DNA from 2 places in the Herbaspirillum sp. GCM10030257 genome. Region 1 is predicted to be linked to the other one. Evidence: predicted binding sites of a transcription regulator. Region 1 holds the regulator's gene; the other holds the start of a gene.

Evidence for each region. The regulator FNR, encoded in region 1, switches genes on or off when oxygen is low (the NO sensors DNR and NnrR bind a similar motif). The targets are predictions, from matches to a motif close to TTGATNNNNATCAA.
Region 2: ACFQUU_RS20385 (hemerythrin domain-containing protein) is a predicted target of FNR. The motif match lies at 6,234-6,247, and genes of this name have one in related genera.

The regions. Positions count from the first base shown of each region.
Region 1 covers NZ_JBHTDH010000012.1:68,085-84,119, reverse strand. Annotated here, with positions in the region: gene ACFQUU_RS18175 (heavy metal translocating P-type ATPase) at 1-1,289, shown strand, start outside; gene ccoS (cbb3-type cytochrome oxidase assembly protein CcoS) at 1,301-1,498, shown strand; gene ccoN (cytochrome-c oxidase, cbb3-type subunit I) at 2,152-3,579, shown strand; gene ccoO (cytochrome-c oxidase, cbb3-type subunit II) at 3,593-4,210, shown strand; gene ACFQUU_RS18155 (cbb3-type cytochrome oxidase subunit 3) at 4,213-4,395, shown strand; gene ccoP (cytochrome-c oxidase, cbb3-type subunit III) at 4,388-5,317, shown strand; gene ccoG (cytochrome c oxidase accessory protein CcoG) at 5,390-6,784, shown strand; gene ACFQUU_RS18140 (FixH family protein) at 6,829-7,362, shown strand; gene ACFQUU_RS18135 (hypothetical protein) at 7,521-7,760, shown strand; gene fnr (fumarate/nitrate reduction transcriptional regulator Fnr) at 7,831-8,589, opposite strand; gene ACFQUU_RS18125 (hypothetical protein) at 8,804-9,229, opposite strand; gene ACFQUU_RS18120 (alpha-ketoacid dehydrogenase subunit beta) at 9,244-10,254, opposite strand; gene ACFQUU_RS18115 (thiamine pyrophosphate-dependent dehydrogenase E1 component subunit alpha) at 10,265-11,227, opposite strand; gene ACFQUU_RS18110 (DUF2200 domain-containing protein) at 11,727-12,074, shown strand; gene ACFQUU_RS18105 (PACE efflux transporter) at 12,178-12,612, shown strand; gene ACFQUU_RS18100 (NIPSNAP family protein) at 12,701-13,006, shown strand; gene ACFQUU_RS18095 (GAF domain-containing protein) at 13,277-14,620, opposite strand; gene ACFQUU_RS18090 (hypothetical protein) at 14,617-15,114, opposite strand; gene ACFQUU_RS18085 (pseudouridine synthase) at 15,255-15,971, shown strand.
Region 2 covers NZ_JBHTDH010000015.1:75,287-91,321, forward strand. Annotated here, with positions in the region: gene ACFQUU_RS20350 (PLP-dependent aminotransferase family protein) at 1-794, shown strand, start outside; gene ACFQUU_RS20355 (hypothetical protein) at 985-1,278, opposite strand; gene ACFQUU_RS20360 (hypothetical protein) at 1,556-1,900, shown strand; gene ACFQUU_RS20365 (MarR family winged helix-turn-helix transcriptional regulator) at 2,017-2,472, shown strand; gene ACFQUU_RS20370 (MATE family efflux transporter) at 2,509-3,921, shown strand; gene ACFQUU_RS20375 (hypothetical protein) at 4,367-4,618, shown strand; gene mdtD (multidrug transporter subunit MdtD) at 4,687-6,105, shown strand; gene ACFQUU_RS20385 (hemerythrin domain-containing protein) at 6,364-6,972, shown strand; gene ACFQUU_RS20390 (hypothetical protein) at 7,239-7,442, opposite strand; gene ACFQUU_RS20395 (hypothetical protein) at 7,686-8,438, opposite strand; gene ACFQUU_RS20400 (hypothetical protein) at 8,529-9,173, opposite strand; gene ACFQUU_RS20405 (IclR family transcriptional regulator) at 9,375-10,148, shown strand; gene ACFQUU_RS20410 (CaiB/BaiF CoA transferase family protein) at 10,170-11,372, shown strand; gene ACFQUU_RS20415 (citryl-CoA lyase) at 11,369-12,181, shown strand; gene pncB (nicotinate phosphoribosyltransferase) at 12,485-13,684, opposite strand; gene ACFQUU_RS20425 (cysteine hydrolase) at 13,703-14,518, opposite strand; partial or broken gene ACFQUU_RS20430 (hypothetical protein) at 14,707-14,859, shown strand; gene ACFQUU_RS20435 (tautomerase family protein) at 15,151-15,531, opposite strand; gene ACFQUU_RS20440 (LysR family transcriptional regulator) at 15,667-16,035, shown strand, end outside.

The DNA.
Region 1 (16,035 bases):
TTAAGCTGATCGAAAGCGCAGGACAGGCGAAGCCCACCTTATCCGTATGGGCGGACAAGGTCGCGACGTGGTTTGTTGCCACGCTGCTGCTCTTTGCCATTGCCGTGTTCTGTACCTGGCAATGGGTCAATCCGACGCATGCCTGGCCGATTGCCATTGCGGTGCTTGTGGTGTCCTGTCCTTGCGCACTGTCGCTCGCGACGCCGAGCGCACTGGCCGCCGCTACCGACCGCTTGTTGCGCCAGGGCGTGCTCGTCTTGCAATCCCATGTGCTGGAAACCTTGCACAGGACGACCCATATTGTTTTTGACAAGACTGGCACACTGACAACCGGCACGCCCTCGGTGCGTGACGTGCGCGTGCTCGGTGCTTCCAGCCGGGTCGAATGCCTGCGCATCGCCGCTGCGCTGGAAGCCGGCAGCGCGCATCCGCTTGCGCATGCCTTGATCGAAGCCGCCAATCGCGAGACCAGCGGACTGATCGGGTCAGTCGCTATCGTCACCAGCGATGTCGATAGCGTTGCCGGCAAAGGGATCGAAGCGATCATCGACGGGCACCGGTACCGGGTGGGCTCCGCTTCCTTCGTGGAAGAGTTGAGCGGCCAGGCGTCGGCAGCGGTGCAGGCAAGTCAATTTACCGCCGTCTATCTGGGCGGCGAACAGGGATGGCTCGCCCGTTTTGAACTGGCCGATCGCATTCGTGATGATGCTGCCGATGTCATCCGTCACTTCCAGGCATTGGGCAAGCAGGTCATCCTGTTAAGCGGGGACGAGCAGGAAGTGACATCGGCAGTTGCCCGCGAACTGGGTATTGTTGGCGCTCATGGCCAATGTCTTCCGGCCGAAAAGCTGGCATTTGTGCAACGCCTGCAGGAGCAAGGCAACATCGTTGCCATGGTTGGGGACGGCATCAACGACGCGGCGGTGCTGCGTGCTGCCGATGTATCGTTCGCCATGGGGAGCGGTGCCGCGCTTGCGCAGACGCATGCCGACGCGGTGCTGCTCCATGGACGACTTGACGCGGTAGCGGACGCCATGCGCGCCGCTACGCAAACCATGGCGGTGACCCGGCAGAACCTTGCCTGGGCGAGTTTGTACAACCTTGTCGCTATTCCTGCAGCCGCCGTCGGCCTGCTCAATCCATGGCTGTCCGGCATCGGCATGTCGCTGAGTTCGGCAGTGGTGGTGATCAATGCCCTGCGCTTGCGAAGAATACCCAAGGCGGCCCCCAAAGCAGGACACCTGCCAGTTCAGGAAGCGCTGCTTCCTCCCATCGTCAGGAATGCATAGAAAGAATTATCATGGAAGCCCTCTATCTCCTCGTTCCCATGAGTGTGCTGGTTGTGTTCTTTACTATCTGGCTATTCTTCAATGCTTCGGATGGCGGACAATTTGATGATCTCGTCGGTCCCGCCATGCGTATTCTGCAAGACGACGATAGTGCTGATGCGGCGGAGGTGAAGCCTGTTGCGGAGAAGGAAGTGCGACGTCCGTCATGAGTGTGCGTACGTCGTGAGTGTCATGACGGTGTTGCGGTATTGAGTGATTGTTCTGTTGCGGTTGGTAGGACTGGTACTTTCCTATGGCACATGCCTGAGCATGGCGCCAGATAAAATCGATGGCATCTTAAATTGCGGCTTCCGGTTCCCTCCCTCTTTTAGGGGGAGGGTTAGGGTGGGGGTGTGTAGGTCGAGCAAGCGCCTGCTTGTGCATCACCGCTTTACCCCCATCCCAACCTTCCCCCTAAAAGGAGGAAGGGGCCGGCCAGTGATGCGCTACGGCCTCTGGTAGTCCATCTGATCGCTCCGATACGCCGACTCCTAATGTGGCTTCCGAATAGAAAAACCATCTTGTACTCGGGTTCTTCAAGTTCGCCCTCTTGTAAGGCGGAAAACGCATTCATTACACGTTTCACTACGTCCCATGCAAAGAGAAACGCAGCGCATCGACCGAAGTCGATGACATCAATGCATGTACTTCCCGCATGCGAAACAGCCCAACAATTTACTAATGCATAAGCACACTGCAGTCTTCCTGCAACTGTTTTTCACTCCCTCTGCAGCACTCGGACGAATTTGACTCAGGTCAAGGTTTTTAGAGGTTCGAACTCGTACTCTCCACCCATCGTGTTAGCAAAACCTGGAGATCGTACGTGGATACATCGCTCAACTATAACTACAAGGTCGTGAAGCAATTCGCGATCGCGACTGTAGTATGGGGCGTGGTCGGTATGCTGGTCGGCGTGTTCATCGCCGCACAGCTCGCCTGGCCCGCCCTGAATTTCGACATCGCATGGCTGTCCTATGGTCGCTTGCGCCCCCTGCATACCAATGCGGTGATCTTTGCATTCGGTGGTTGCGCATTGTTTGCAACTTCTTACTACGTGGTTCAGCGTACCTCGCAGGTTCGCCTGTTCTCCGATGGCCTTGCCGCCTTTACCTTTTGGGGCTGGCAGGCTGTTATCGTGGCCGCCACCATTACACTGCCGCTGGGTATGACCTCCGGCAAGGAGTATGCCGAACTCGAATGGCTGATCGACATCCTGATCACATTGGTATGGGTATCGTATGCGGTGGTGTTCTTCGGCACGCTGGTCAAGCGTAAGGTCGCCCATATCTACGTTGCAAACTGGTTCTTCGGCGGCTTTATCCTGGCTGTCGCCTTGCTGCATCTGGTCAACAGCGCAGCAATACCGGTTTCGGCAACCAAGTCCTATTCGGCCTACGCTGGTGTGCAGGATGCGATGATCCAGTGGTGGTACGGTCACAATGCGGTCGGCTTCTTCCTGACAGCGGGCTTCCTTGGCATGATGTATTACTTCATCCCCAAGCAGGCTGACAAGCCGGTGTACTCGTACCGCTTGTCCATCGTGCACTTCTGGGCACTGATCTTTACCTACATGTGGGCAGGCCCGCACCATCTGCACTACACCGCATTGCCTGACTGGACGCAGTCGATAGGTATGGTGTTCTCGCTGATCCTGCTGGCGCCGTCGTGGGGCGGCATGATCAACGGCGTGATGACATTGTCTGGCGCCTGGGACAAGCTGCGCTCCGATCCTATCCTCAAGTTCCTGATCGTATCGCTGTCGTTCTACGGCATGTCGACCTTCGAAGGCCCGATGATGTCGATCAAGACCGTCAACGCGCTGTCGCATTACACCGACTGGACCGTTGGCCACGTCCATGCCGGTGCGCTTGGCTGGGTTGGATTTATCACCATGGGTTCGATCTACTACCTGCTGCCGCGTTTGTCCGGCAAGACCGAGATGTGGAGCGTACGGTTGATCGACGTGCATTTCTGGATGGCGACCATCGGTATCGTCCTGTACATCGCCTCGATGTGGATTGCCGGCGTGATGCAGGGCTTGATGTGGCGCGCGGTCAATGCCGACGGAACCCTCACTTATACGTTCGTTGAGTCGGTCAAGGCAACCTATCCCTACTACGTCATTCGTTTCAGCGGCGGCCTGCTGTACCTCGGCGGCATGATTCTCATGGCGTACAACACGTTCATGACTGTGCGCGATGGCAAGGAAGTCTCCGCACGTATCCCTTCAATTGCGCCGGCACATGCCTGAATCAGGAGCAGTAATGAAAAAGTTTTCACATGAAATGATCGAGAAGAACCCGTGGCTGTTGATTGCGCTGGTGGTTCTCGTGGTCAGCGTCGGCGGTCTGGTCGAGATCGTGCCGCTGTTCTTCCAGAAATCAACGACCGAGCCGCTCGCCGGATTGAAGCCTTATTCGGCATTGCGTCTGGTGGGTCGCGATGTGTATGTGCGTGAAGGTTGCTACAACTGCCACTCGCAGATGATCCGTCCATTCCGCGCCGAGACCGAGCGTTATGGTCACTATTCGGTCGCTTCGGAGTTTGTGTATGACCGTCCGTTCCAGTGGGGCTCGAAGCGTACCGGTCCGGACCTGGCACGCGTTGGTGGTCGTTACAGCGACGAATGGCACCGTACTCACCTGAACAACCCGCGTGATGTCGTTCCCGAGTCGAACATGCCGGCCTATCCATGGCTGGCAACCGCCAAGGTTGACCCGTTGTCCGTCGCGCCAAAGATGCAGGCGTTGCGCAAACTGGGTCACCCCTATAGCGATGAAGAAATTGCGAATGCAGCCAAGGAAGTGGAAGGCAAGACTGAACAGGATGCGCTGGTCGCCTATCTGCAAGGCATGGGCATTCAGATCAAGGCAAAGAGGTAATCATGACGTTCGAACAGTTTATTTTTGATGCGCGCAGCGTGGTGACGGTACTGAGCTTCCTTACCTTCGCAGGTATCGTCTGGTGGACCTATATCGCGCATCGCCGCACCGATTTTGATGCGGCTGCCAATCTGCCGTTCGCTGACGAACCGGCTATCGATACAGCAGGGGAAAAACATGTCTGACTTTACCAATGAATTCTGGAGCGGCTACGTCGCCGTTCTGACGATACTGGGAATTGCGGGATGCGCAATCCTGCTGTGGGTGCAGTCCAGGGTGAAGATTATCGTGCCGGAAGGCGAATCGGCCAAATCTACCGGCCATAGCTGGGACGAGGGTCTTACCGAACTCAACAACCCGATGCCGCGTTGGTGGATGTGGCTGTTCTACATCACTATCGTGTTCAGTATCGGTTATCTGGTGCTGTATCCCGGCCTCGGTTCGTTCAAGGGCAAGCTGGGCTGGGAGTCGACTGGTGAGTATCAGGCGGAACTGGCCAAGGCGGACAAGGACTATGGCCCGATCTTTGAAAAGTATCTGCACCAGGACCTGAAGGTGGTTGCGGCTGACCCGCAAGCCCATGCGATCGGCGAGCGCCTGTTCATGACCTACTGCGCGCAGTGCCATGGTTCCGATGCCCGCGGCAACAAGGGTTATCCCAATCTGACCGACAAGGACTGGTTGTATGGCGGTGAGCCTGACATCATCAAGACGACCATCCTGAACGGCCGTAACGGCATGATGCCTTCCATGGCCGCTGCTTTGGGTTCGGACAAGGATGTCGAGAATGTCGCCCACTACGTACTTAGCCTGTCCGGCTCGACTTCGGACCCGATCAAGGTTGCTTTCGGCAAGGACAAGTTCGCGGCCTGCGCAGCATGCCACGGTGCGAGTGGCAAGGGTAACCCGGCGCTCGGCGCACCAAACCTGAGCGACAAGATCTGGCTGTACGGCGGCAGTGCGGACACCATCATGGAAACCATCCGCAAGGGCCGCAGCAACACCATGCCTGCATTCCATGACTTCCTGGGTGAAGGCAAAGTCCATGTATTGGCTGCCTACGTCTGGGGCCTGTCCAACGACAAGGCGCTGGTCGCCGAGAAGTAAAGTCTGGTAATCCGATGTTCACGGCCGGGCAGCCATCAGGCATCCCGGCCACATCAAGCAAAGAGTGAAATAATGAGCGAACCTGCTGTCAAGGTTTCTGTCGTCACCATGTACCAGGCACGCCAGGAAATCTATCCGCGCGAAGCGAAAGGCTGGTACGCGAACTGGCGCTGGCTTTGTGTGTGGCTCACCCAACTCGTCTTCTACGGTTTGCCATGGATGTCATGGAACGACCGTCAGGCGGTACTGTTTGATCTGGTATCGCGCAAGTTTTACCTGTTCGGCATCGTACTGTGGCCACAGGACTTTATTTATCTCGCGCTGCTACTGATCGTCTGCGCTTATTCCCTGTTTTTGTTCACGGCGATTGCCGGCCGACTCTGGTGCGGCTATGCCTGTCCGCAAACGGTCTACACGGAAATCTTCATGTGGATCGAGCGCAAGATCGAAGGCAGCCGTAGCGCACGCATGCGCCTTGACCGCCAGCCCATGAGCGTCGACAAGTTCGTGCGCAAGTCATCCAAGCATCTGGCATGGGCTGCGGTCGCACTGTGGACCGGATTTACCTTCGTCGGGTATTTCACCCCTATCCATACGCTGGCCGGTAAAGTCGCCAACCTGGGGCTCGGCCCGTGGGAATGGTTCTGGATACTGTTCTACGCATTTGCCACTTATGGCAATGCCGGCTGGATGCGCGAGCAGGTGTGCAAATACATGTGTCCGTATGCACGTTTCCAGAGCTCGATGTTCGACAAGGATACGCTGACCGTTACCTATGACGCCAAGCGCGGCGAGCCACGCGGCGCCAGAACACGCAAGGCCGACGCGTCGGCCCTGGGGTCCTGCATCGACTGCTCGATGTGTGTACAGGTTTGCCCGACCGGCATCGATATCCGCGATGGCCTGCAATCCGACTGCATCGGCTGTGCGGCATGTATCGACGCATGCGATTCGGTGATGGACAAGATTGGCGCGCCGCGCGGCCTGGTGCGTTACTCCACCGAGAATGCAATGGAAAAGGGATTGAGCGCCAGAGACATTCGCAGGCGTGCGATGCGTCCGCGCATATTGATTTATAGCGCAATCCTTGCCCTGATCGTGCTGTCATCGTTCGGCTCCCTGCTCGGACGCACCCCGGTGAAGATGGACGTGATCCGCGACCGTGGTGCAATGGGACGTGAGGTAGAAGAGGGTATTATTGAAAACGTCTATCGCCTGCAAATCATGAACACCGATGAGCAGCCGCATCGCTTCCGCATTTCGGTTGCCGGTATCGATGGCATTGCACTGGCCACACCTGTGATGGTCGAACTGGAAGGGACTGCTTCGCGTGGTGTACCTGTCAGGGTGCGCGTGCCGCACGGCAAAGGTGAAAAAGGCTCGAACAAGATTCAGTTCGAGCTGGTTGCAGTCGATGACGAACGGTTGCAGGTTACAGAGAAAGCGGTCTTTTTCGTACCCCGCTAAGTACGGTTAAGCAGCCCAAGACGCAGTTAAAGAAGGAGCAGAAAATGTGTACCAATATTCGATCCGGAACGGCACCGACCTCGGCTAGGCCATGGTACATGCACCGTTGGCCTTGGCTCATCATGCTGGGCCCGGCGATCGTGGTGGTAGCAGGAATACACACCACATGGGTGGCCTTCACCCAGCAGGATGCACTGGTGGTCGACGACTATTACAAGGAAGGCAAGGTCATCAACCAGGACTTGACCCGTGATCGGATCGCTGCGGATATGCGCTTGCAGGCCGGCTTGCGCTATGACCCGGCTGCAGGCATGCTTTCGGGAACGGTGAATGGACTCGGAGATGCAGCGACTGGCAAATTGACCATCAAGCTGGTGCATTCGACCCAGCCGGAAAAGGACATCCACCTGCAGGCGAGTCCTGACCGCGATGGAGCTTTCCAGGTTGCCCTGCCGATGCTCGATATGGCACGCTGGCAGGTATTGATCGAAAGCGAGCGCCGCGACTGGCGCTTGCATCAGGTCTGGGATTACCCGAAGCAGCGCTCGGTGAGCATTACCGCCGACGCTATCAGGTAAGCCGAGCAGGCATGCCTTCATTCCCGGATTTACGAAAGAATTCCCGAATCCGGGAATCGATGGCATGGCAGGATAGGGTAACCCCAACGAAAAACAGCGGCGGTACAACGAAAGCGCGTTAAAGGATTAGCGCGTTAGACGGGATGGAGGATGCCGAAATGGCAAGATTGATTATGGTTGTGTTGTGGCCGTCATTTCTGGTTGCCATTGTGGCCGAGGGATTCTTGTTTTCCCTGTTCGACCCGCATGACCTTGCCTTGGTCGGGAACCATATCGAGGTAAATCCCCTGGCGGTGTACACCATTGGATTCTTCAGTATCTGGGCATTTTGTTCGCTGGCGAGCATGCTGACCTGCTATCTGCTGGCGGTTCCCAACGATAAAAAGATACCGTTTTAGATAACGAATCCCCAGCGCTTCGCAAGATAGAAATATCCGTAGGGGGCTCCCGATTCAGAGCAGGAGCCGCTCAGGCGCAGGTTTTGGTACCAGCGGCAACTTCCTTCAGCGTGGCGGGATCAACCAGTTCCACTTTGCGATTGCTGACCTTGATCCAGCCGCGTTTCTTGAATTTTGACAAGAGGCGGCTGATGCTTTCGATGGTCAGGCCAAGGTAATTGCCGATCTCTTCACGCGTCATGCGCAACTGGAAGTCGGTGGACGAATAACCACGCACCGAGTAACGGGATGAAAGATTAGTGAGGAAGGCGGCAAAACGCTGTTCCGCACGCATGTTGCCCAGCAGGAGCATGACACTTTGTTCACGTGTGATTTCCTGACTCATCATGCGATGGAAGTGGCGCAGCAGGACGGGCATGTCACCAAACAGGCTTTCCAGGCGCGAGAACGGGATCTCGCAGACTTCGCTGTCTTCCAGCGCGATCGCGTCGCAATGATGGCGGTCGGTACTGATTGCATCCATGCCGAGCAGTTCGCCGGCCATCTGGAAGCCAGTCACCTGCTGATCGCCGCTGGGATTGACCTGATGGGTCTTGAAATGGCCCAGGCGGATTGCGTACAGGTTAGTGAAGGAATCGCCTACGCGATACAAATGCGTATCGCGCGCCACCTTGCGGCGACGGCCGATGATCTGGTCCAGCTTGTCCATGTCATCTTCCTTGAGGCCGGTGGGCAGGCAGATCTGATGCATGCTGCAAGCCGAGCAGCGGGTGCTGATGGCGGCGCGGCTGGATGTTGTCGAAGGTGCTTGGGCGATGGCGATGTTCATGGTGGCAGACCTATAGTCCTGATTAGCAGTTGCAACCCCTAATGCAAGCGCTGTGCCATCTAGGGCTGCCACCCTGTTTTCCAAGCTGATATTTGCCGCAAACCCGCTTGTGGCTTCGTGAATTGCCTTATGTAGATGATTTCATCCTCGGCCTGCGCGACCTGGGGCGATTCCCGAATGCGGGAACAGGTAGCCGCCCCAGCTTATCGTTCCTTCAGCGTCCCTTCAGATTCAGAAAGATATTGGCTGCAAACGCAATGATTCCCGCAGCAGCAAGTATTTCCGAAATGGCAAGCACCGGAATCACCGACCGGCTGCCGGTGACCACGAGGGCAAGCGATACGGCCATGACCGGCAAGGACACGTTCGCCAGCCAGAAATGCACCCGCGCCAGCTTGCTCAATCCCGCGCTTGGAAATACGCTGTAGATCAGGCCCGCCAATGCCATCGTGGCCCAGCCAAGCAGGTTGACATGGGCGTGCACCGGACGCATGGTGAAGTCTTCGCTTGCGCCCATCATGATGCCCATTCCGACACCAATGATCAGGTAGATCACGGCAAGTTTGAGCCAGATGACACCGACCGGCGAAAACGATGTCGTCGACGGGGTAACAGAAGAAGCAGCGGAAGTGGTTTGCATGATGGTCTCTCGTATCAGGTGGTGGGGGTAAGGGCTTCGGCTTCAAGCTGGATGGAACGCAGGGCGATTTTTCCCATGAGCTTCGATACGCTGGCAATGACGGCGTCCTGTTGCGGCATAAATGCCTGCTCAAGCATGTAGCTGGACGGCGCGGGCGTATCCGGTCCGGTCAGGCGAAGCACCGGAGCCTTTAATGCGTCGAAGGCATGTTCGGTAATGATGGCGCTGATTTCCGCGCCGACACCGCACATGCGGCTGGCTTCATGCACGATCAGCACACGTCCGGTCTTGCGGGCCGAACGCAGGATGGCGTCCTCATCCAGCGGCTTGAGCGAACGGAGGTCGATGACCTCGGCGGACACGCCTTGCGCCGCAAGTTGTTCGGCAGCCTGCAGGCAGGTATTGACCATCTTTGCGTAGGAAATGATGGTCACGTCGTTTCCCTCGCGTGCCACCGCAGCCTTGCCCAGCGGGACCAGCTGTTCGCCTTCGATCACTTCGCCGGACGCATAGCCGAGTGCCATGTCGACAAAGAAGAGAACCGGATTATCGTCCCGAATGGCTGACTTGAGCAGGCCCTTGAAGTCGGCTGCGTTCGACGGCATGACGACCTTCAGCCCCGGGCTGTGCACAAACCATGCTTCCAGGTTGTGGTTGTGCTGCGCACCGACGGTCCAGCCGCAGCCGGTCATTGCGATCACGACCATCGGAAACGCGAACTGGCCGCCCGACATATAACGCAGTTTGCCTGCGCTGTTGACGATCTCATCCATCGCAAAGCAGAGAAAGGGCGCGAACAGCAGGTCAACCACGGGGCGCAGGCCGGTCGCCGCAGCACCAGCCGCGGTGCCGGCGATGATGCCTTCGGCGAGTGGCGTATTACGCACGCGCAGCTTGCCGAATTCATCGACCAGGTCCCGGCGCTTGGTGGCGACTCCTTCGCCGAACATGAGTACGCGCGGGTCGCGCCGCATTTCTTCGGCCAGCGCCTGACCGATGGCTTCATTGACAGTAATCTGGGGCATCTCTTACTCCTTACGCGTAAACATCGGTCGTCAGTTCTGACGCATCCGGAAATGGCGAATTTTGTGCAAATGCCGCGGCTTGCTCTATCGCCGCTGCAACGCGTGCTTCGATCTGCGCAATGCCGGCTGTGCCGATTTCGCCGCGTGCCAGCAGGCGCTGCTGCAGTTGGGTGATGGGATCCCTGGTGCGCCAGTGCGCAATTTCCGCTGGATCGACATAGGCCTGATCATCCGGCTCGAAGTGACCGCGCAAGCGGTAGGTATAGGTTTCAAGCAGGAAGGGCTTGCCCGTTTGATGAATGCGTGTAATCGCTTCCTGCGTCGCCTGGTACACCGCTTCGACGTCATTGCCGTCGACGGTGCGGCTCTCCATGCCATAAGCCTTGGCCCACTCGCTCACATGATCGCCGACCATGGTTTCCGTGCGATGAACGTAGGCTTGCCACTGATTGTTTTCACAGACATAAAGAATGGGCAGGTTCCATACCGTCGCCAGGTTCAGTGACTCATGAAAGATGCCTTCGCAGGCCGCGCCATCGCCAAAGAAGCAAGCCACGACGCCGCTTTCCTTCAACATGACTTTCGACAGTGCGACACCGGTTGCCAGTGACAGCTCGCCGCCGACGATGGTCGATGTGAGCAGCACGCCGAGTTCCTTCGCCGAGATATGCAGCGAACCGCTCTTGCCCTTGCAATAGCCGGTGCTGCGTCCCATCACTTCGGCCAGCATGCGCCCGGCATCCGCACCGCGTGCCAGCAAGTGGCCGGCACTACGATGGTTGGTCAGGATACGATCGTCTTCGCCCAGTGCGCGCACGACGCCGACTGCCGACGCTTCCTGTCCGACCGAGGTGCATGTGCCCGCGCCGCCGCCAGCCGCCTGCATGACATTGACTTTGTCTTCATAGGCCCGGATAAGCATCATGCATTCCAGCATGGATACGGGGCCGCCGTCCTTGGTGATCTTGCTCATGTTTGTCCTTCCGTGTTTATCCGACATTCGGAATGAGGACGAAGTCTACTGCGGAGCGGGGCTCAGAAGATCATGCCGGCAGGGGCTTAAGATATTTTTAAGGTTTATTGAATGAAGTTTTAAGATTCCGCGGCCCATTTATAGCTTGGAGGCATTTAAAGCCATTAATACAGGGAAAATCCGTGGGTGTTCTTTCTGTTGCTTGCGGTCGTAAGTAAGTGAGTAAGCCGGGTATCCTTCTCGGTGACGAATCCTACAGAAAGTAAAAACTGTACAGGGTAAGTGAAAAGCGGTGATTTCTGAACTCGGTAAAGCGAAAAAGCAGTCATTCTGAAATGGCCATACTATGCATGTAAGCCGGTCCGTATAATTACGGATATTTTGTACATCGCAATTCAAAACAATATTCTGGACGCAGAAAATATCTGTGCATACCGGACCTTCGGTGTCCGTATAAGTACATAGTTAGCGCATTGAGGAATGCATCGGAGGAATGGTAATGCCTAAGCACCGCATTTTCACTACAGCATTCGCTAAAGTGTATCCGCTATATGTTCGAAAAGCGGAACTTAAAAATCGCACGAGAGAAGAAGTTGACCAGATTATTTGCTGGTTGACCGGCTATACACAGTTGGAATTTGAAGCGCAGATTGAACAGCAAAGTGATTTCGAGACATTTTTTGTACAAGCGCCAGCCATTCATCCAAATGTGTCACTTATCAAAGGCGTAGTGTGCGGTGTTCGTGTAGAGGATGTAGAGGATCCGCTGATGCAAAAAATTAGATATCTCGACAAGCTGATTGATGAGCTCGCAAAAGGAAAAGCAATGGAGAAGATTTTGCGGTGACAATCAGGACTAACAATTCATTCAAGCCAAACCCGCTTTGCGGGTCGACTTAATTCAGACGCTAGACTTTATTTAGGTCAAGCGCTACCACCACGATTTTGTCATGAACCCTAAAACCCGACGTGTACTTCAAGCCATCCTGTATGAAGTCTTCGCGATTGCCTTTGTTGGTCCAATACTGAGCGTCGCCTTCGACAAACCACCTACCTCAACCCTAGGTTTGGCTATTGTTTTATCGAGCATTGCACTGGCATGGAACTATGTATTCAATGCCATTTTTGAGCGCTGGGAGTCACGGCAGTCTGTGCGAGGTCGTTCATTCTTGCGACGCTTAGCCCATGGCATTGGCTTCGAAGGTGGCCTTGTTGTCTTACTGGTTCCGGTCATGGCCATCGGGCTCGATATTTCACCCCTGAATGCATTTCTGGCGAACCTCGGACTCCTGGTATTTTTCTTCGTCTATGCCATTGCATTCACATGGGCTTTCGATCGCGTGTTTGGCCTTCCAGAGTCCGCGGTGAGGCGCGATGAGGCTTAATCCGTTCGTCGACAAGACTTGGTTTAGCAAGCCGGGCCGAGCCGCTTATGTCAAACGTTATACCTGTCTATCAAACTGAGGAAATGAAATGGTCACCTGTTATTTACGCTATGTAGTAGATCCCTCCAAAATAAAGGAATTCGAACACTACGGAAAACTATGGATTCCGTTGGTAGAAAAGTTTGGTGGAAAACACCACGGCTATTTCTTGCCTTCAGAGGGAGCAAACAATATTGCCTTGGCGTTGTTCACTTTCCCGAGCCTTGCAGCATACGAACAGTATCGAACCAAGTCGCTTGCGGATAAGGAATGCCTGGCGGCTTTCAAGTATGCAGAAGAAACCAAATGCATTTTGAGTTACGAAAGAAGTTTTTTCAGGCCGGTCTTCGAATGAAAAGAATGGCATGACCTTCTTTTCAACTGGACGCGGTAAGCCTGGCGGTGCAACGGTTGACTGCCGTTGTGCTCGCCGGTTAATAGGGGGGCATAGATCATGACTGAGCCGCTTCTGAGCCGCTTTACCTGAGTCCGCTGTCGAATAAGAACGGCAAGACTCTTGAAAGGGGGGCTTTGGTCTCTCAAGGCTTGCCTTTGGTGTGTACTTGCTTGGCGGCGGAGTCGAATGGCCACTCTGGCGATAAGCACTGATGCGATGGAAATCTGCTTACGCGTACTCTTCCAGCAAACGGATCGGCCTATCCACGCGTAACCTGAAGCGTCCGCGCCCGGTCTTTTCAATCCGCACAGCTGCTTCGCGTTCCACTAACCGTTTGCCGAGCAACAGCAGGCGCGCTTCAAGATTGTCGCTGACATCAGGCAGGCGTATCCGGCCATCGACGCGCAGTTCCCGGTTGGTAAATTCAGTGCGCCCCTTGTCGGCGTAGTCGCGTAGCAAGGTCCAGAAAATCGAGCCCGCCACACCCTTGATCAGGTAATCGTCGCCAAGAAAGATGGAATCGTTTTCAGCGAAACGACGGATACCCAGCGGCGCACCCCGTGGTTGGGACGAAGTCGGTGTCACCGCGGGTGCTTCTTCCACGGTATCGGCGGCCATCTGCAACAGATGCATCGACAAGCCGAGTTGATGTGCCAGGTTGACGAGGGCATCTTCATCGTCATAGGTAAAGCGCAGGTCCTGTGGGCTTTCGACGTACAGTACGCCGAGCAGGCGCTGGCCCGCCATGATGGGTACGGCCAGCTGACTGCGCGGCGCGCACAGCCCGGGAAGAGGGATTTCGGTTTCCAGTGCAGATGCCCAGTCGCTGTGGGCTGCGCTTTCGCGTACCGCCCGACTGTAGGCGTATTCGGCATTCATGTGCCCGATACGGATCGGTGTGCGCTCACGCGCGGCTACGCCGATCACACCTTCGCCCAGCGGGATTTCCGAACCGATACCTGATGCCTCGTAGCCATGGCTGGCTACCGTATAGAGCCGCCCGGTTGCCTTGTCGAGCATCATGATCATGGTGTAGCCAATGCCGAATTGCCTGTCAAGGCACACCAGGGTTTCGGCGAACAGTTTCTCCAGGTCGGCGCACGCGGCGAGCCGTTCAGTGCAATTGCGAAGTGCCGACAGCAAACTTCGTTGCGGTGCCGGAGCTGGAAGCGATTCTCCCGGAACCGGCTGAATCTGATGAACGCGATAGATATCGGCCCCAAGCAGGCGGAAGATGCCGCTCATGCCGGTATGCGACGCGATGCCGGCGAGCTTGGCTTTCATGCTTTCGAATAGCGGTCCCGAGGTCTCAGTACGCAGGTATTCTAGCGACAGGCGGTACTGCCGAACCGTCACGGGATTGGTAACGATCAGGGTTGCCCGCGGATTGGCCATGATGTTCTGGCGGGTCTTGTTGAAAAACTGGTAGGACAGGGCGACATGATCACTGTCGACGAACTGGACCTGCGACAGATAAGCGACATTTGGCATGCCGTCCAGCGACGCGGTTGCCATCGTGCCTGGAATGACGCCTTCCAGGCATTCGCGTATGGCGTCAACCTTGAGTGTCATGCCGTGGCCTGTAAGGGTTCGCCGGCTTTGGGGCCGGGGGTCTGCGAATACGCCTCGCAGGGTGTAAAACTCAGGCTCACCAAGTCGGCCGGTGGACAGCTCAGCAGGGTCCGGATCAGGATTTCCTCAAATCCCAGGGGTTCCAGTTCACGTGAAAAGGCGCCGCGGTAACGCTCGACGATGTGGATATCGCCAGCCTGCAAGCCACCGATCTCGGCGTCACGGCCTTTCAGCTGAACGGTTTTATGGGTGGATGGCTCACTGAAGACGACCGTTACCATGCCGTTATCACGAATGGCCCTCAATACCAGGGCGCCTTGCGTTGCGGACAGGAAAACGGTGACTTTGCGACGATCCGGTGCAATCCGGCACCCGGTTGCGCGGACCAGCGTCGGCATCAGGTCGCGGTCGCAGGCACCGATGCAAATGGATACTCCGCCTTGCAGGAAAGCTGCATGGCGGACATCGACCAGGGGTTCACGCTCATAAGTCATGGAAGCTGGCTGGAAAAAGCATGGAAAATAGGTTTTTTCACTGCTTTGGTGAACATCATCATACCGGCGAACAGCCCTGCAGTCACCTGTTTGGAGCGGGGTATCGGCCACGAATCGCACCTTCTGGTACAGTTCCGCCCATGAGCAAATTGAGCCTAGACCGTATCCTGCAATCGCAGGGATTCGGCACCCGCAAATGGTGCCGCGAACTGATCGCCGACGGGGAAGTGTCCATCGGAGGTGAAGTAATAAAGGATTACCGGACCGTTTTCGAGACGGACGGCTTGTCATTTACCATTTTCGATGAAGATTGGGAATACCGGGAGCACGTCTATATCGCGCTGAACAAGCCGGCGAATTTCGAGTGTTCGCGCAAGCCCAGCCACCATCCCGGCGTGTTAACCCTGCTGCCCGAGCAATTTACCTGGCGTGATGTGCAGCCTGTCGGCCGGCTCGACCATGACACCACCGGAATGCTGCTCATGTCGGACGACGGCGCATTTATCCACGCGCAGTCGTCGCCCCGCAGGCATGTGCCTAAGCTGTATGTTGCAACGACACACGCTCCGGTTACGGATGCTTTGGTCGCGCAATTGCTCTCCGGTGTGCAACTGCATGACGAACCCGCGCCGCTTGCCGCGCAGTCTTGCCGCAAGCTCGATGAGCACCGGATTGAAATTGTTCTGGAGCAGGGAAAGTATCACCAGGTCAAGCGCATGCTTGCCGCTGCCGGTAATCACTGCGAGGAATTATGCCGGACCATGATTGGAAAGCTGAGCCTGGAAAGTCTTGAGCTTGAAGAAGGCGAATGGTGTTTTCTTGATGCGGAACAGCTCTCTTTGCTGGCACCGGAATAGTGCCATTCAGCAACAACGGTGACGATTGTCAATAAATCGCAATTGTTTCCTGAAATCAAGATGC
Region 2 (16,035 bases), on a different contig from region 1:
TCGGGCTGCGTGCCATCGAAGTGCCAACGCATCCACGCGAAGGGGTGGATCTCGATGCGCTCGCGCTGGCAATCGCGCGACACAAACCAAAGGCTTGCTGGCTGATGACCAATTTTCAGAATCCCTTGGGAAGCCTGATGCCGGACGACAAAAAAAAGGCACTGGTAGCGCTGCTTGCCGAACATAACGTGCCGCTCATCGAAGATGACGTCTATGGCGAACTGTATTTTGGAAACAAGCGCCCTGTTCCGGCCAAGGCATTTGACGCCAAGGGACTGGTAATGCATTGCTCATCGTTTTCCAAATGCCTCGCCCCGGGATACCGTGTCGGCTGGACCACCCCGGGCCGGTATGTCGACGATGTCGTGCGTCTCAAGTTGACCATGACTCTTGCCAGCTCTGCGCCTGCACAGGTCGCGCTGTCCGAGTATCTTGCCAAGGGCGGTTATGACAAACATCTGCGCCAGTTGCGGCACACCCTGGAAGCCAACCAGACCGCAATGATGCAGGCCATCGTTCGGCACTTCCCGCGCGGCACCAAGGCAACGCGTCCATCAGGCGGGTATTTTCTGTGGATAGAACTGCCCGGCAAGCTGGATACGCTGGAAATTCAAAACAAGGCGATCGCGCTCGGCATCAGCGTGGCGCCGGGCCCATTGTTTTCGGCGCATCGCGACTTCAGCAACTGCTTGCGCCTGAATTACGGACATGAATGGGATGCGCGTGCGGAGCAGGCTGTGGCAACGCTGGGACGATTGGTCACAACGTCAATGGAGAATCACCGAACGGGTTGATCCCTGTGCTCTCTAATTTGATTGTTGTACGTAGCTTTGTTAGTGCGCTCACCTAGAATTCCAAGCGGATGCGTGCCCGTTAGCCTGTCCCGGGATAGCGCGGCTGCCACCTACGAAACCAGTGGGAGTCACAATCGCTGTCGCTGACGATGTGCGTGAGCCATGGCTTAAACCGATAGAGACGTCAGCGTCAGATTTGAGCGTAAATGGTGACGATGTTTGACAGAAGATGGTCATAGCTGCCTCGCTCATGCACAAACCATTCGTCAAGTTCCGACACGCTGACCACTTCATAGAGTCTGAATTGCTGCCAACCCTTGTCGCGTTCGGCATGGCCGGTGCCGCCTACCTGATAGCAAATCAGCAGCGCGTCGCCAAGCTTGTCCAGGCCGTATACGCAGGGCTCAACAATCCGATCTCCACCGTAATACCTTAGCTTGAGTCGCCGCTTTGCCTCGATCGCTCGTACGATAAGTGGGTTCACTCGCTTCTCCCTGGCTTTGCCCATGTTCTGTGGCATGGGTTTCATCGTATTGAGAATACAACAATTTCATACGGGAATCGATCTATTAATTAAATAAAATATGGAGGTTTTCCCAGTCCGGTGCTTTGCGCCCCATATCGGTGCGCAGGTGGTCTTTATTCATTGCCCGATGAGGAAAGCTTTATCGGGTTACCTCCCATAAACATGTCATATGTTTCCAGGATATGGACTTCGCAAAATACGCGAACCCGGCTTTCGGTCGAAGGTCATTAAGCACATGACAGGTAAAAAATCCACGCCTTTTCCCGTGACCCCGGATGGCCGTTATTTTGTCGTGCGCGGACGGTTGTGGAGGACAACCAATCCATCGCTTGACGAGGAAACACGTCGGCACCTCACTGCGGAACTGATGCGCGCACGGCGCGCCGTATCAGCCGCCCTGCGTGCTGGAGACGCGCAACAACTTGCCATGGCACGTATGTCCGTCGATAAGGCGAAAATCGCATTAGGCGAGCGCGGCCCGGTATGGTGGGATGACGGAACGCCGGACTTCAATCGGCATCTGGCCAAAAATACACCCTATGCAGGATGGTACAACCTTATATTGATGACGCCGAGTTAACCGAGAAAACGGAGTATCGTCGCTGCTCCTGAACGCAAATTTTACTTGCATATACAATTGTTGCATGTAATATGCTTGCATATGCATCTTTCGATGCAAAAGTACCGGACCTCGATATGACATCCAATCCAGCCCGGCCCGAGGGTTGCACCAACTTCAAACTGCGCCAGCTGATGCGCAGCGTGGGCCAACATTATGATGCAGCGATGCAGCGTGCCGGCCTGAAGAGCACCCAGTATTCCCTGCTCTCACACATCTTGAAGCTTGGCCCAATCCAACCGAACGTCCTTGCCCGCTCCATGCGGATGGACGCGTCAACATTGACCCGTAATCTGCGCCCGCTCGCCGATGCGGGCTGGATTGTCATCGGCGCCGGGACAAACGACAGGAGTCGCAGCATCAGCATTACAGAGTTGGGGCGGCAGAAACGCGAAGAAGCGCAGCATCACTGGAAACAAGCGCAGGAAACGCTTAATCGCACCTTGGGCGTGGAACGGGTGATTGCCCTGCATGCACTGATCGACGATTCCCTCGATCTGCTTTCCACCCTCGATACGAAGACCGAAGAGTAAACACGCCGCGTCACGGCAAAGAGACGGAAGCCCAACATGAACGAAACCCCTTCGCTGGATCCCCGCACCCGCCTTTTGCTAGAGGCTCCCATCTTGCCTACGCTGCTGCGTCTGGGGGCACCCAATGTCCTGGTGATGGTGGCCCAGGCATCGGTTGGTCTGATCGAAACCTATTTCGTCGGAAAACTCGGCACCCAGGCCTTGGCGGGCATGGCATTGGTCTTTCCTGTCGTCATGCTGATGCAAATGATGTCTGCCGGCGCCATTGGTGGCGGCATTGCATCCGCGATTGCACGCGCGCTGGGTGCCAAGCGTCGTGACGATGCCAATGACCTTGTCCTGCACTCAATGCTGCTCGCGGTGTTGTTTGGACTGATTTTCATGCTGGTCGTACTACCGGGCGGCAACTGGTTATACGGCAAGATGGGCGGTAGCGGCGCGGCACTGGACGCGGCACTGAAGTATTCCAATTGGGTGTTTGCCGGTGCGGTTATCGTATGGATTTTCAATTCGCTGGCGGCGGTAATCCGTGGCACCGGCAACATGGCGGTTCCGGCGATCGTCACCTGCGCCGGGGTGGTCGTACTGGTTCCTCTTTCACCACTGCTGATTTTCGGCTGGGGACCAATTCAGGGTATGGGGATCGCAGGAGGCGCAGCGGCTCTGTTGTCGTATTACCTGGTGGGCAGTATCGCTTTGGCCTGGTACCTGTGGTCGCCACACAGTCTGCTGCGTCCATCATTCGAGGCAGTCCAGTTTCGCTGGACACTGTTCAAGGATATTCTCCGTGTCGGCCTGGCGGGCGCGATCTCGACCGTCGCCACCAATCTCGCGATCGGTATTACGACCATGCTGGTCGGCGGTTTCGGCACCGCCGCCATTGCCGGTTATGGCACCGCCTCCCGTCTTGAATATCTTCTGGTACCGCTGGTCTTTGGTTTCGGTGGCCCACTTGTTGCCATCGTTGGCACTTGCATTGGTGCGGGCAAGCGTGAGCGCGCACTACATGCCACCTGGATCGGGGCAGGTATGGCAGCAGTCATTACAGAGGCAATCGGCCTGTGGGCAGCAACTTTTCCCCATGCCTGGCTGACCTTGTTCGACAGCGATCCGGCCATGCTCGACGCCGGCACGCAATACCTGCAAGCGGTCGGGCCGGTATATGGCCTGTTTGGCCTAGGCTTGACACTGTACTTTGCTTCACAAGGTGCGGGACGTCTCAAGTGGCCGGTCGCCGGCAATGCGGCGCGGCTGGCAGTAGCCGCTATCGGCGGTTGGGTCGCCTTGCGGTACGGCGGAACGCTGATGCATATCTTTGCCGTCCAGGCGGTAGCATTGGTGATCTATGGCCTGATCAACGCATTGTCTATCGCGGGTGGAGCCTGGTTCGGTCCAATTGGATGGCCAAGCAGTCCATCAACCTTGATGAAACGCTTGCAGCAAAGCTGAGTGCTCGTGCGACACCGCGACGGTGCGTGGTGTGATTATGGACAGGTATGTAGCGCCACACATGATCAGATGCTTCGGACACACCCTTCTTCCATCCACATTTCCAGTGGAAAACCATGTGGATATCTTTAAAGTCCTCTCATCCAGGCCTTTTGTTTATGCGGTGAGAGGTACTTTGCTGAAAAATCAGGCAGTGCCATGGGCGCCGGCCTCACGGGCTGCAATCGATCGAATTTATGTCCACGAATAGAGAATCCACAAAAGCCTGACGGCAGACTGATGCTATTTTTGCCATGTAGGCGCTACCGACATTTTCAGGTCATATCGGTATGGCATCAATCGCTTGCCTGCACATGCCGTCGTTCATCGTCAGGTGTGATGTGAGATGCCGCTTCATGACCGTATGTCTGGTCCGCTCCGGAAAATTAAGCATTGGAGGAAAGCAGTGAATTCCATTCAGGACAACGGAGAATCATGGACAACTTCGAATCAGATCAGGAAGATGCTTTTTCCTGATGTGATCATTGAACGCGTCGATAAGGAAACCGAAGTAATCGTGGAGGAAGCCATCGCCTTGCTTGGAACGCGTGGCCTCCGTGAGGCGTCCGAGTTCATTTATGCAAGGAAGGTCCCGCTCCACGTTGCCAAGCGTGTGTTGTTGCATCCTGCAGAGCGCCGCCGGGCGAAAGCTAGTTAAGTCATTTTCCGTTTTTACTTTTTTTTCTGCGGCTCTTCTCGTAATCTGAGTTGAGTGACCTGAAGAACATGCCTGCATCGCGCTCGAACCCCATCCTGCTATGGCTGGTCGCGATCGGCTTCTTCATGCAAACCCTGGATGCCACTATTGTGAACACCGCCTTACCGGCGATGGCTCGCAGTCTTGGTGAAAGTCCCCTGCGCATGCAATCAGTGGTGATTGCCTATTCATTGGCGATGGCCATGCTCATCCCTGCTTCAGGCTGGCTTGCCGACCGTTTCGGGACGCGACGCATTTTTCTCGGCGCACTAATCCTTTTCAGTATTGGGTCACTGTTGTGTGCGTATTCAGAAAGTCTCTCCTACCTTGTCGCTTCCCGTATCGTCCAGGGAATAGGCGGTGCAATGTTGCTGCCGGTTGGCCGCCTTGCCGTACTGCGTGCCTACCCGCGGGAACAGTTTTTGCAAGCGATGAGTTTCGTCACCATCCCCGGTCTCATCGGACCCTTGATCGGCCCGACCCTCGGCGGATGGCTCGTGGAATATGCGTCGTGGCACTGGATCTTTCTTATCAACATCCCGATAGGATTGATCGGTTGCCTTGCCACATTGACGTCGATGCCGGACAGTCGCATCGGGGTTGACGCGCCCTTCGATTTCGCGGGCTATGTCCTTCTGACCTCCAGCATGGTCATGATTTCATTGGCGCTGGATGGCTTATCCGAACTGGGGTTCCGCCACGCCACCGTAATGATCCTGATGATTTTCGGACTAGTGAACCTCGCTGCCTATTGGCTACGTGCGGTACGCCATCCGTCGCCATTGTTTTCGCTGGATCTCTTCAAGATCAACTCGTTCAGCGTCGGGGTCATCGGCAACCTTTTTTCGCGTATCGGCAGCGGCAGCATGCCGTTTCTGATTCCCCTGCTGTTACAGGTTAATCTTGGGTATTCCGCATTTCAGGCAGGCATGATGATGATCCCCGTGGCGGCAAGCGGCATCCTCATCAAACGCATAGGCCCTCCGCTGATCGCACGTGTTGGTTATCGCCCTGTGTTGATCGTCAACACGGTGCTCGTGGGCATCACGATCGCCAGTTTTTCCTTGTTTTCCGAACGCCAACCGTACTGGTTGCAGCTGGTGCAGCTTGCCGTGTTCGGTGCAGTCAATTCCATGCAATTTACTGCAATGAACACACTGACCCTCAAAGATTTGAGCGGTCCGCTCGCGAGCAGCGGCAATAGCCTGCTGTCCATGGTAATGATGCTTGCCATGAGTCTTGGCGTCGCGGCAGCCGGAGGGTTGCTGGCTACATTTGGCGGATTCTTCGGCTCTGCACCGGGTGGACAATCGCTAGCTGCTTTCCACGCAAGCTTTGTGTGCATGGGCCTTATCACCATCGCCTCGGCGTGGATCTTCTGGCAACTGTCTCCCGATGTGACGAGTGACAAGGGCGCCATAGCGAAAGACGAAACCGAGCAAGGTTGATCTGATACTTATCCCCGCCCCCGTAGTTACCGTGCCTAGCGCCTATCGCGTAACGGGTTTGCGCTGTAGGCTCATATAGCTAGCTCGCACCGCCATCAGTCCCACAAAATACCGGCGTTTGGAAATTTTTGATGCAGATCATGGTTTTGCAACATCTGAATGCATAGCATCCGCAAAGAGCATCAACGATTCGACGGCAGGCATGGTGTGCATGCATTCACCACGGTGTGCCGGCAACCCTTTCACACTTCGAGACAAGTGAGTATCAGTATGCGTTTGCGTTCTTCCCACGCCTCCGTCAGGTCGATTCAGGCAGACCATGATCTGCTCGACGCAGTCATACAAGCCATGGTGCAAATCGTGCGTGCCATTGACAAAGGGGGTAAAGCGCCTGACCTGAAGGTGTTTCGGGCGATGCTTTTTTACATCCGCGAATATCCGGAGAAAATGCACCACCCCAAGGAAGACCATCTCTTGTTTCCGATTGTGCGAAAGCGCACGGATGAAGTGGATCAGGCCATCACGGAACTGGAAGCCCAGCATACGCTAGGCGACCGGCTGGTGCTGCATCTGGAGCATGCCCTTGCCCGCTACGAACTTGAGGGTAAGCCGGCGTTTGAGACTTTCTATCTGATGGTCGAACAGTACGCCGGCTTTTACTCGGCGCACATGCGTCTTGAAGAAGACAAGATACTGACGACTGCGGCGGAGGTCCTGACCGACGAAGACTGGAAAAAGCTGGATGCAGCCTTTACCAATCATGAAGACCCGTTGATCGGCAGCCAGTACAAGGACAGCATGGAGAAGCTTTTCTCACTGATCGTTAACCTTGCTCCCTCTCCGATTGGCGTAGGTCCGGCGCTGTAACTAAGAGCGCCTATCAAAATGACGATGGCAAGGCGCGCCGACGAAGACAGTACAGGCGTACGGGTAGGAGCCTCCGCGGCCCCGAACAACGCGGCAAGCGACATTTTGATAGGCGCTCGAAGAAGCAGACGAACGAGACGCAGCGATGCATGGCTTACCCTGTATCCCTTTAACAAGCTCATGTTGCGACGCATTTTGCCGCACACCTTGCGTTCGCTTTAGCAGTGAGAAACTCGTTATACGCTTCCGATCTTTACGCCCGCCTTTCAGAGGCTGCCTGCTTCCGCGGCGTCGCCGGTTCCTGAAGGTTGCGCAGGGCCTCTCTGCCCTGGGTTAAGCCCCTGATCGCCGGGATTATGTTGCTTTACAGGGACTTCACCTGGGGACGTGGCTTTCTCCCGCTCCGCTGCTTCAGTCGCCGCATCCCTTGTATCGGACTGAGCGTCTTGCTGTCTGGTACTTTCTGCCATTGCGTTCTCCGAAAATTTAAATCGAGCTTATTTTCGATAGAACCATTCGGAGGTAGAAAGTTTGGACAACAAGCACAATTAAAGAGTATCGGTGCCGAGGCACAAGCTGTGATCCCGACACCGTTACACCGACGGCATTTGGGTCAGCGCTTTCCAGAAAAGAACGGTTCTCGATTTCGCTGTCCTCGATATCCCGGGTAATTTTCTCCCGCCGCATGCCGCACGCTCGGGCGATGTAAACATTTAGAAGTTATAGGCTACGTTGACACCACCGCCCCAGTCAGGACTTCCATCAGAAAAGCCTTTCGTCGCATATGCCTGCAGTTTGTAACCGCCGCCAAGCTTGCGCGAATAGAACGCGGTCAGCTCACGTTGTGCAAAGCCGACGTCGGTAGATTTGGTGCGATAGTCCAGCATCGCGCCAATACTTGCCTGCTGATCGAGCTTGTAGGAGAGGCCTGCGTTAGCGCTGATGACATCCTTGAGCTTCAGTGCTTCTGACGATCCCAGCATGCCATAGCCGATGCCGCCGAACCATGTCACGTTGCCCATCCTGGTGTAGGGGTCGATCATGATCCAGTAATCGTTTTCACCGGTGCCAAGGCCCTTGTCGCTGTCGGCAGTACCAAACTTGATCTTTGCCGTGACATCGATACCAGTCTGCGACTTCAGGTCGACCATGAAGGAATAGGTCGCACTCGTCGTCAAGTCTCCCATGCCGGAGTCCGTACGCGTCGTGGTCGAGGTCTGCCGCACGGCGCCCACGCCAGCGACAACGTTGTCGGAGCCTGTGATGCGCACGTAGGGAATGGACGCTTTCAATGTCCAGTTGCCGCTCTCGTAGGTGCCGATAAACGGGATGGCCGTAATCTCGGTACGGGTATCGGTACCGTACTTGCCCGTGGTGTAGTCGTATCCCGTCTTGAAAGTGAAATTGCCTTCGGCGAACGCTGCCTGGGACAGCAGCGCGGCTGCGAGGAGACTCAGTTTTTTCATGTTGATAACAATCGTTGTTTCAATAAAAAACCGGGCAACGCTTGTTGCCCGGCTGGGTAGAGCTAATGAGTAAATGGCTGGCTGGGTTGATTAGTTGCGGCGAGCCTTCTCGACTTTTTCGGGACGCTCGATTTTTTCGACCTTTGCGACTTTCTCCACCTTTTCAAGCTTTTCGACCTTCTCAACTTTGTCCACCTTCTCGACCTTTTCCACTTTTTCTATTTTGTCGACCTTGGCAGGTTTCTCTGCTTTGAACGCAGCGAGGGCTTCACGTTTCTCTGCAGCCAAGGCCTTGTTCTCGGCCGCACGCGTCTGACCGGCCTGTGCCGATTCAGGCAGCACAACCGTAGCGCCATGGGTTTTTGCTGTGACGCCGGAGGGGACAGTTGCGCCGGCTTTGTAGACGGTTGCGCCTTTTCTGGCAGTTGTTGTTGCGGGAGCCGTGGTGGTGGTGGTGGTCGTTGTTGGAGTCGTTGTTGTGGTCGGCGCTGTTGTAGCGGTTGCCGTTGTTGTGGTGCTTGCCGAATCCATGTTTGTCGTTGCGGTGACCTGCGTGGTCGTTGGTGTGGTAGTCGCCGTTACAGGCGTGGTTGCCGTCGTCGTCGTTGTTTCTGTCACAGCGGTTGACGATGCAGTTGTCGACGCGGTCTGTGCAAATGCGGTACCGGTAGACAACAGCGCTGCTGTAAGCGCGGTCAGGATAAAGGCAGGACGTGCAGTCTTATTACTTTTCATAGCGGTCTCCAAAGGCGGATATCAAGTAGGCATTGCCGGAAGAATACTAACCATGGAGCGCTGAAACATGATGGCGTAAAGCTGTATCAGCTGTAAGGGAATGTTAATACCCAGAAACATAATCTATTCGCCACAATTGACGATGCCTCGGCATTGTTCTATTCTGCACTCTTCTGTTCTATCAGACAGAATGATAATCACATGACAAGCAAGGTTTCCGTAAAGATCAAGACCGACGAGGACGGCAGTTCCGACGAACCTGGTGTCGCCGCCGTGAATCGCGCGCTCAATATCCTCAATGCATTCACAGAAGACGCGCCAATGCTGACGCTAGCCCAACTCAGCCAGCGGACTGGTCTCTACAAGAGCACGATCTTGCGCCTGATGCAATCGCTCGAATCCTACGGATATATCCATAGATTCGACAGTGGCGCCTACATGCTCGGGCCTTCGCCCATCCGACTCGCCGCTCTCGCCACTAGGGCATTGCATCCGGCAGAGCTGGTCATGCCCGTATTGCGTGAACTGGTGCAGGCGACAAGTGAAAGCGCGTCCTTTTACGTGCGCTCCGGCACGATGCGTCTTTGCTCATTCAGGGTCGATTCACCCCGCGCCGTACGCGACCACGTTCAGGTCGGCGAACTGCTGCCGCTGGACAAGGGAGCAGCTGGCCATGTACTCGTCGAATTCGAGCGCTTGGCATCGGACGCAGACACACTCAGCGCCGATAACCTGATACGGATTACGCGCGGCGAGCGAGATGCGGAAACCGCCGCAGTTGCTTGCCCGGTATTCGGTGAAAAAAATGCGCTGCAGGGTGCACTCAGTCTGTCCGGGCCAATTACACGGTTTGGCGATGCCGAGGTGGCGGCGATGATTCCGGCCCTGATTGCCGCGGCAAGAACATTGACAATACGCTTCAAAGGCAACCCGTCGATATTCTCATCTGCGAATGAGACCTTCCATCTTGAATAGCAATTCCAGTACAGGAAATCAATGACAACGCTACTTTCTGGCATCAAGGTACTTGACCTGACCAATGTACTTGCCGGCCCCTTTACCGGCTATCAGATGGCACTGCTTGGTGCCGAGGTCACCAAGGTGGAAACACCTGGCTCCGGGGATCTGGCACGACAGCTCGGTGCCGATGCCGGTCTGAACAAGGAGAACATGGGCACATCCTTCCTTGCGCAAAACGCGGGCAAGCGCTCTATCGCCCTGAACCTTAAATCCGCTGCAGGCAAGAAGGTATTTGCCAGGCTGGTGCAGCAAACGGATGTCGTTCTCGAAAATTTCCGCCCCGGCGTCATGGATCGCCTCGGCCTCGGCTATGACGCCCTAAGACTGATTAATCCAGGCTTGATCTACTGCGCAATTTCAGGATTCGGACAGACCGGTCCACTGGCAAGCGCACCTGCCTACGACCAGATCATCCAGGGCCGGTCCGGGGTGATGAGTATCACCGGCGACGAGGCGACAGCACCACTGCGGGTCGGCTATCCGGTATGCGACACCATTGGCGGCATGACGGCGGCCTTCGCCATTTCATCGGCGCTGGTGCGGCGGGAGCGCAGCGGCGAAGGCGCCTTTCTCGACGTATCGATGCTGGACTCGGCCATCGTCACCATGGGGTGGATCGTTTCCAATCAATTGATCGCCGGACAGGCGCCTGTACCGATGGGGAATAACAATTTTACAGCGAGTCCTTCCGGCACCTTCCGTACTGGGTCAGGCCTGCTCAATATCGCGGCAAACAAGCAGGAGCAGTTTGAAACGCTGTGCCAGATCGTCGGCCGGCCCCAACTCATCGCAGATCCGCGATTCGCTGCACGTGAGTCGCGCAAGCAGTATCGCGCTGCACTGACCCAGGCTATCGAAGACGCGCTGTCGGAAAACACGGCCGCCCACTGGGAAGAGGTGCTGACCACAGCCGGCGTTCCCGCCGGCCAGGTGCTCAGCGTGGAACAGGCATTGAACCAGGAGCAGATTGCCCACCGTGAACTGCTGATGCACCTGCCCTTCAACGACGGCAACAGAGACAGCATCACGGTAACTCGCAGCGGGTTTAAGGTAGACGGTAATGTCACCTGCGTTGAACAAGGACCACCGCGCCTCGCGGAACATACGACAACTGTTTTGCAGGAAGCTGGCTACACGCCGGAGGAAATCGATCAGTTGCGATCGGAAGGAGCCATATGACTACCGGAGCGGAAAACAAGGACTGGCTCGCCAGGGCAAAGGACTGGTGGAGCACCAAAATTATCGATATTCGCCCTGGCATCATCCGCGTCAAGGGCAAGCCTATCGAAGACCTGATTGGTAACATCAGCTATGCACATATGGTATGGCTGATGTGCCGCGATGACGAACCAAGTCCGGCACAGGCCAGGCTGCTAGAGGCCGCGCTCGTTTCGGCTGTCGATCACGGTCCGCAGGCTCCTTCGATCGCAATTTCGCGCATGGCGGTGACCTGCGGCCTTCCGCTTAATGGCGCGATGGCATCCGCGATCAACGTGCTGGACGACGTCCATGGCGGCGCGGGCGAACAGTGCCTCGCGCTATTTGAGTGCATTCGTTCCTATGCTGCTTCAAAACCCATGTCGGATGCAACTGAACAGGCGCTTGATGAGTACAGCAACACGCATGGAAAAATCATTCCGGGATATGGGCACCGTTTTCACCCGGTAGATCCACGTGCGGTCAGGTTGCTTTCCCTCATCGACGAAGCGGCCAAAGCCGGTGTTGTTACAGGACATTACGCAGAGATTGGTCGACAGGTAGAAACTTCTCTTGGCAAGCGAAGCGGACGCCACATTCCTATGAATATCGACGGTGCGACCGCCGTCGTCTACGGTGAACTCGGCTTCGAGCCGGAACTCGCGAGAGGCTTGTTTGTCCTGTCGCGCTCGGTCGGCATCCTGGCACACGCGTGGGAACAGAAACAACAGGGTGGCCGTATAAAGGGGCCAATGCCACCGGATATGGGCTATCGCTATACCGGGAAATAGGCACCCTTTAACAATTCCCGGGTGTTGGATTTCCCGTTTCAGCGCTCCTGAAACGACGACTTGGCTTGTTCGCTTCGAAAAAAATTTTCCCGGTATCAACCGCCTAATGGATACCTTCCGCTAACATCGCGGACCTGCCAGTGACAGCAGCATCCCTTTTGGGGTAGCAGGAGCCTGGGACGGGCGTCGAATTGGAATGGAAGGTAGGCAGCGTGTGCTTCTTGCAACGGCACTTCAAGCTGGGGATTTCCCTCCACCGACTCTTGCCAAAGAAGTCGTTCGAGGGGTCTTCAACCTGACCCTCTAAGTGCGATTGAATTGCTGCCGCAGATAAGCAAGAAAGGTTTCGTCCACGGACATGGTCTTTCCTTCCGCATCGGCAAGCTTCGCCACAGGTTGTCCATTACACGTGGTGAGCTTCATGACGATATTCAGCGTGTCGATACCCATATCATTGGTCAGGTTTGTTCCTATCCCAAATCCCATCTGCACGTAATCGGCAAATTCCCGATGCAATGCCAATGCCTTTGGCAGGTTCAGGCTGTCGGAATAGACCAGTCTCTTCGTATGCGGGTCGATGCGAAGCTTCGCATAATGGGCGAGTGCCTTTCTGGTCCATTCTGCAGGATCGCCGGAATCGTGACGCAAGCCGTCGAAGAGTTTGGCAAAGTACAAGTCGAAATCATTCAGGAAAGCATCCATACCAACCACATCGGTCAGTGCGATGCCAAGGTCGCCTCGATATTCCTGCACCCACGCCTCGAGCGAAGCCTTTTGAAACTGCTTGAGCTGCACACCGACTGCCTGGAATGTCTGCAGGTATTCGTGCGCCATCGTACCGATAGGTACCAGACCATATTTGCGCGCCAGGTGAACGTTGGAAGTTCCCTTGAAATACGCAGGAAGCTCACGGCTCAGCGTAGCCACCGCTTCGTCATGCCAGCTAGCGGAAAACCGCCGGCGCGTGCCGAAGTCAAAGAACTGGAATGGATGTACGCGCTCGGCCGTCTCAGGCCCCTTCTGCCGCAGGAGTTCAACCTTTGCCTGAAGGCGCCTTCGTCCTTCCGCTACCGCGGCATCCTGGTCCATGCTACGGAAGTAGAGCTCATTGACGATCGATAGTACATAGACCTCAAAACCCATTACATGGATTTGCGGTCCTTGCGCAACGATCACAAGATCGTCGCCGTGTTCCTCAATGCTGATGTAGCGCCGCTGAAAGTGGAAAATCCGCAGGAAGTCGATGAAGTCCGATTTGAAGTACGGCCGCTTACGAAGATACTCCAGATCGTCATCCGTAAAACGCATCGCACACAAAGCATCAAGCTGTGTCTCGACATCGTGCCGAAGCGAACTCAAGGGATACGCCGGTTTGTTGCGGCATTTGAAGCGATATTCGGATTGGTTGGCCGGGAATGCATGCAGCAGTGACTGCCACATGGTGAATTTGTACAGGTCCGTGTCGAGCAGGCTCTGAATCACCTGCTGAAAGGGTTTTTTCATGTCAATGGTTTTCCTTATCTAGTCCAGCAGTTCAGCAACCTCATTTGCCGTCAAGCGTTCTACGCCATGTTTGCCTGCCCGCTCAAAGAATCCACGCTCCGCTGCGTCGAAACCCGTGACTGCACTCATGCAATCTCGCAGCAGCACCATGCGTGGCAGGCGCAGATTTTTGCCCATAGCATAACCGAGAAGTTGTTCGACGCTCGCCGCCACACAATGACTGGAAGCTTCGCCAGCGATCAGCAAAAGATCCGTGTTCCTAAGCAGGTCTGTTGCGAGACGCTCATTGAATTTCGTCGCTTCCTCGTCTTCATGGGGCACTTCGGCTTCGAAGACGCCATAGTGCTCCGACAGGGGATATTGCCCCTTCAGCACCCTGGTAACTGGAGTTTGACGAGCGAACTCCCAGGCATTCAGTTGTTGTGACAACGCAGTATGGATATTGTGCCCCCATGTCCCGGTTACGCAGTGTACGGGCCAGGCAATCAGCTGGTGCTTTCCGCGCTGTTCGAGTTTTTCCAGCATGCCGGTTACCGACGGCAGCAAGCTGCGATCGCGTGGAACGTATATCCCGGTACGCACGCTGTCGAGGGTGATGACGGTAAACGGAGGGACTTCCCCTCCATCATGTGCAGCCCAAAAGGTGGTACGCTCGACCGCGACACTGGCGTGAGAATCGAGCGTTATCGTGATGGAGGACAGTGCCGATCCATGTCCCGCTATAAAAGCGGCAAGTCGTTTCATGTCTCCATCGGCACCTGTAACAGGTAGGGCGGCGCCCGGAATATCGCAGAAATCATTCTGTGGATCAATGATAAGCAGGTTGACGTTCATGGCAGATGCGTTTCAAAAACGGTAAGTCTTTGCGGATGAGGTTCAGTGTATCCTACTTGGATCAGCTTACATCCGGCAGATCATCTATCCAGGATCGCCCTAGATCATAAGGCGATCGTCAAGGCTGCCGTGTTGCGGATACGTAGCAAGGTCAGCTATACCTCGTTGCCGATGTACTTGCTCCGGAAAAATTCACGCAGTCCGAACTGCGGGCGACTTATGAAGCCATCATTGGGAAGCCACTCAATAATGCAGATCTTCACCGGAAGGTCGATGACCGTGGCGCGCTCGATGAACGTACAGGGGAATATCGCAGCACCGCAAACAGCCACCCCACATAGTTGTATCGGCTGACGTCAGAGTTCAGCGACGTGATGTCCTTATGGGAACGAGGGCATTGACGGAGCTGCGATTGTTGGGACGGGAACTGCTAAACAATCGTCGTGAGCCAGTGGATTGACACTGAGGCCGCACTTACCGAACATACTAAAACCAGCACGACACACCTCGCGATGCGCCATTTGTCCTCAACAGGCAATGCACGTGAATCGGATGTGACATCAGAGGTAGGGTTGGTGTTCATGGTTATCTCCATCGTAAATTAAAAGATAAAAATACTCTTGAAGCTGATATCAGGCGTATTGCGCAATGCCTTCGCCAAACGACCAGTTTTCCTTTTTGACTTCGACCAGGTTGATGATGACGTCGGCAATCGCAAAGGCTCCGTTAAGCGCGGTCAGTTCCGCCATGCGTTGAAAAAGATCTTTTTTCGCCTGAACGCTGCGGCCTTCACTACAGGTGATCTGTACAAAGACGACGTGGGCCGAGTGCGCGATACCCAGATAAGCGGGTGTACAAACCAGGTCATCCGGACCGTGCTCACTGATGACCTGAAAACGATCGTCCTCCGGAACCTTGAAGGTCTCTACCAAAGCTCGGTGGATTGCATCAGACACATGCCGCTTGATCTCCGGCGAACTTCCCTGCGGTAAATAAATTCGTACAAATGGCATGACTTACTCCTCTTCAATGGGACCCGGTTGCGAGTAACTAGGTGACAGAAGGACTATAGGTAGCTAATATATATTTGTAAAATTCGAAGTTTTAAAGAAATACTTTTAATTTACTCATATATGAGCAGACTTTTGTTGGACCTTGATTTGCTGAGGACGCTTGTAACGGGTATCAGCATGGGCAGTTTTGCGCGCGCTGCGGACAAGATTGGCCGCTCGCAATCGGCGTTAAGCCTGCAAATGAAAAAACTGGAAGAGCAGCTGGACGTCGAGATTTTCGAAAAGCAGGGGCGCTCGCTTACCCTGACCGCTGCGGGAAAAACCCTGCATGATTACGCTCAGCGCATGCTGGAGCTCAACGAGGAAACGGTCGCTGCTGTGCGCGGCTCGGCCATTATGGGCAGTGTACGCTTCGGCATGTCGGTGGATTTTGAAAACACCTGGCTACCCGCCACACTGGCAAGGTTTGCCCGCTCGCATCCCCAAGTTGCCATCGAAATCCGC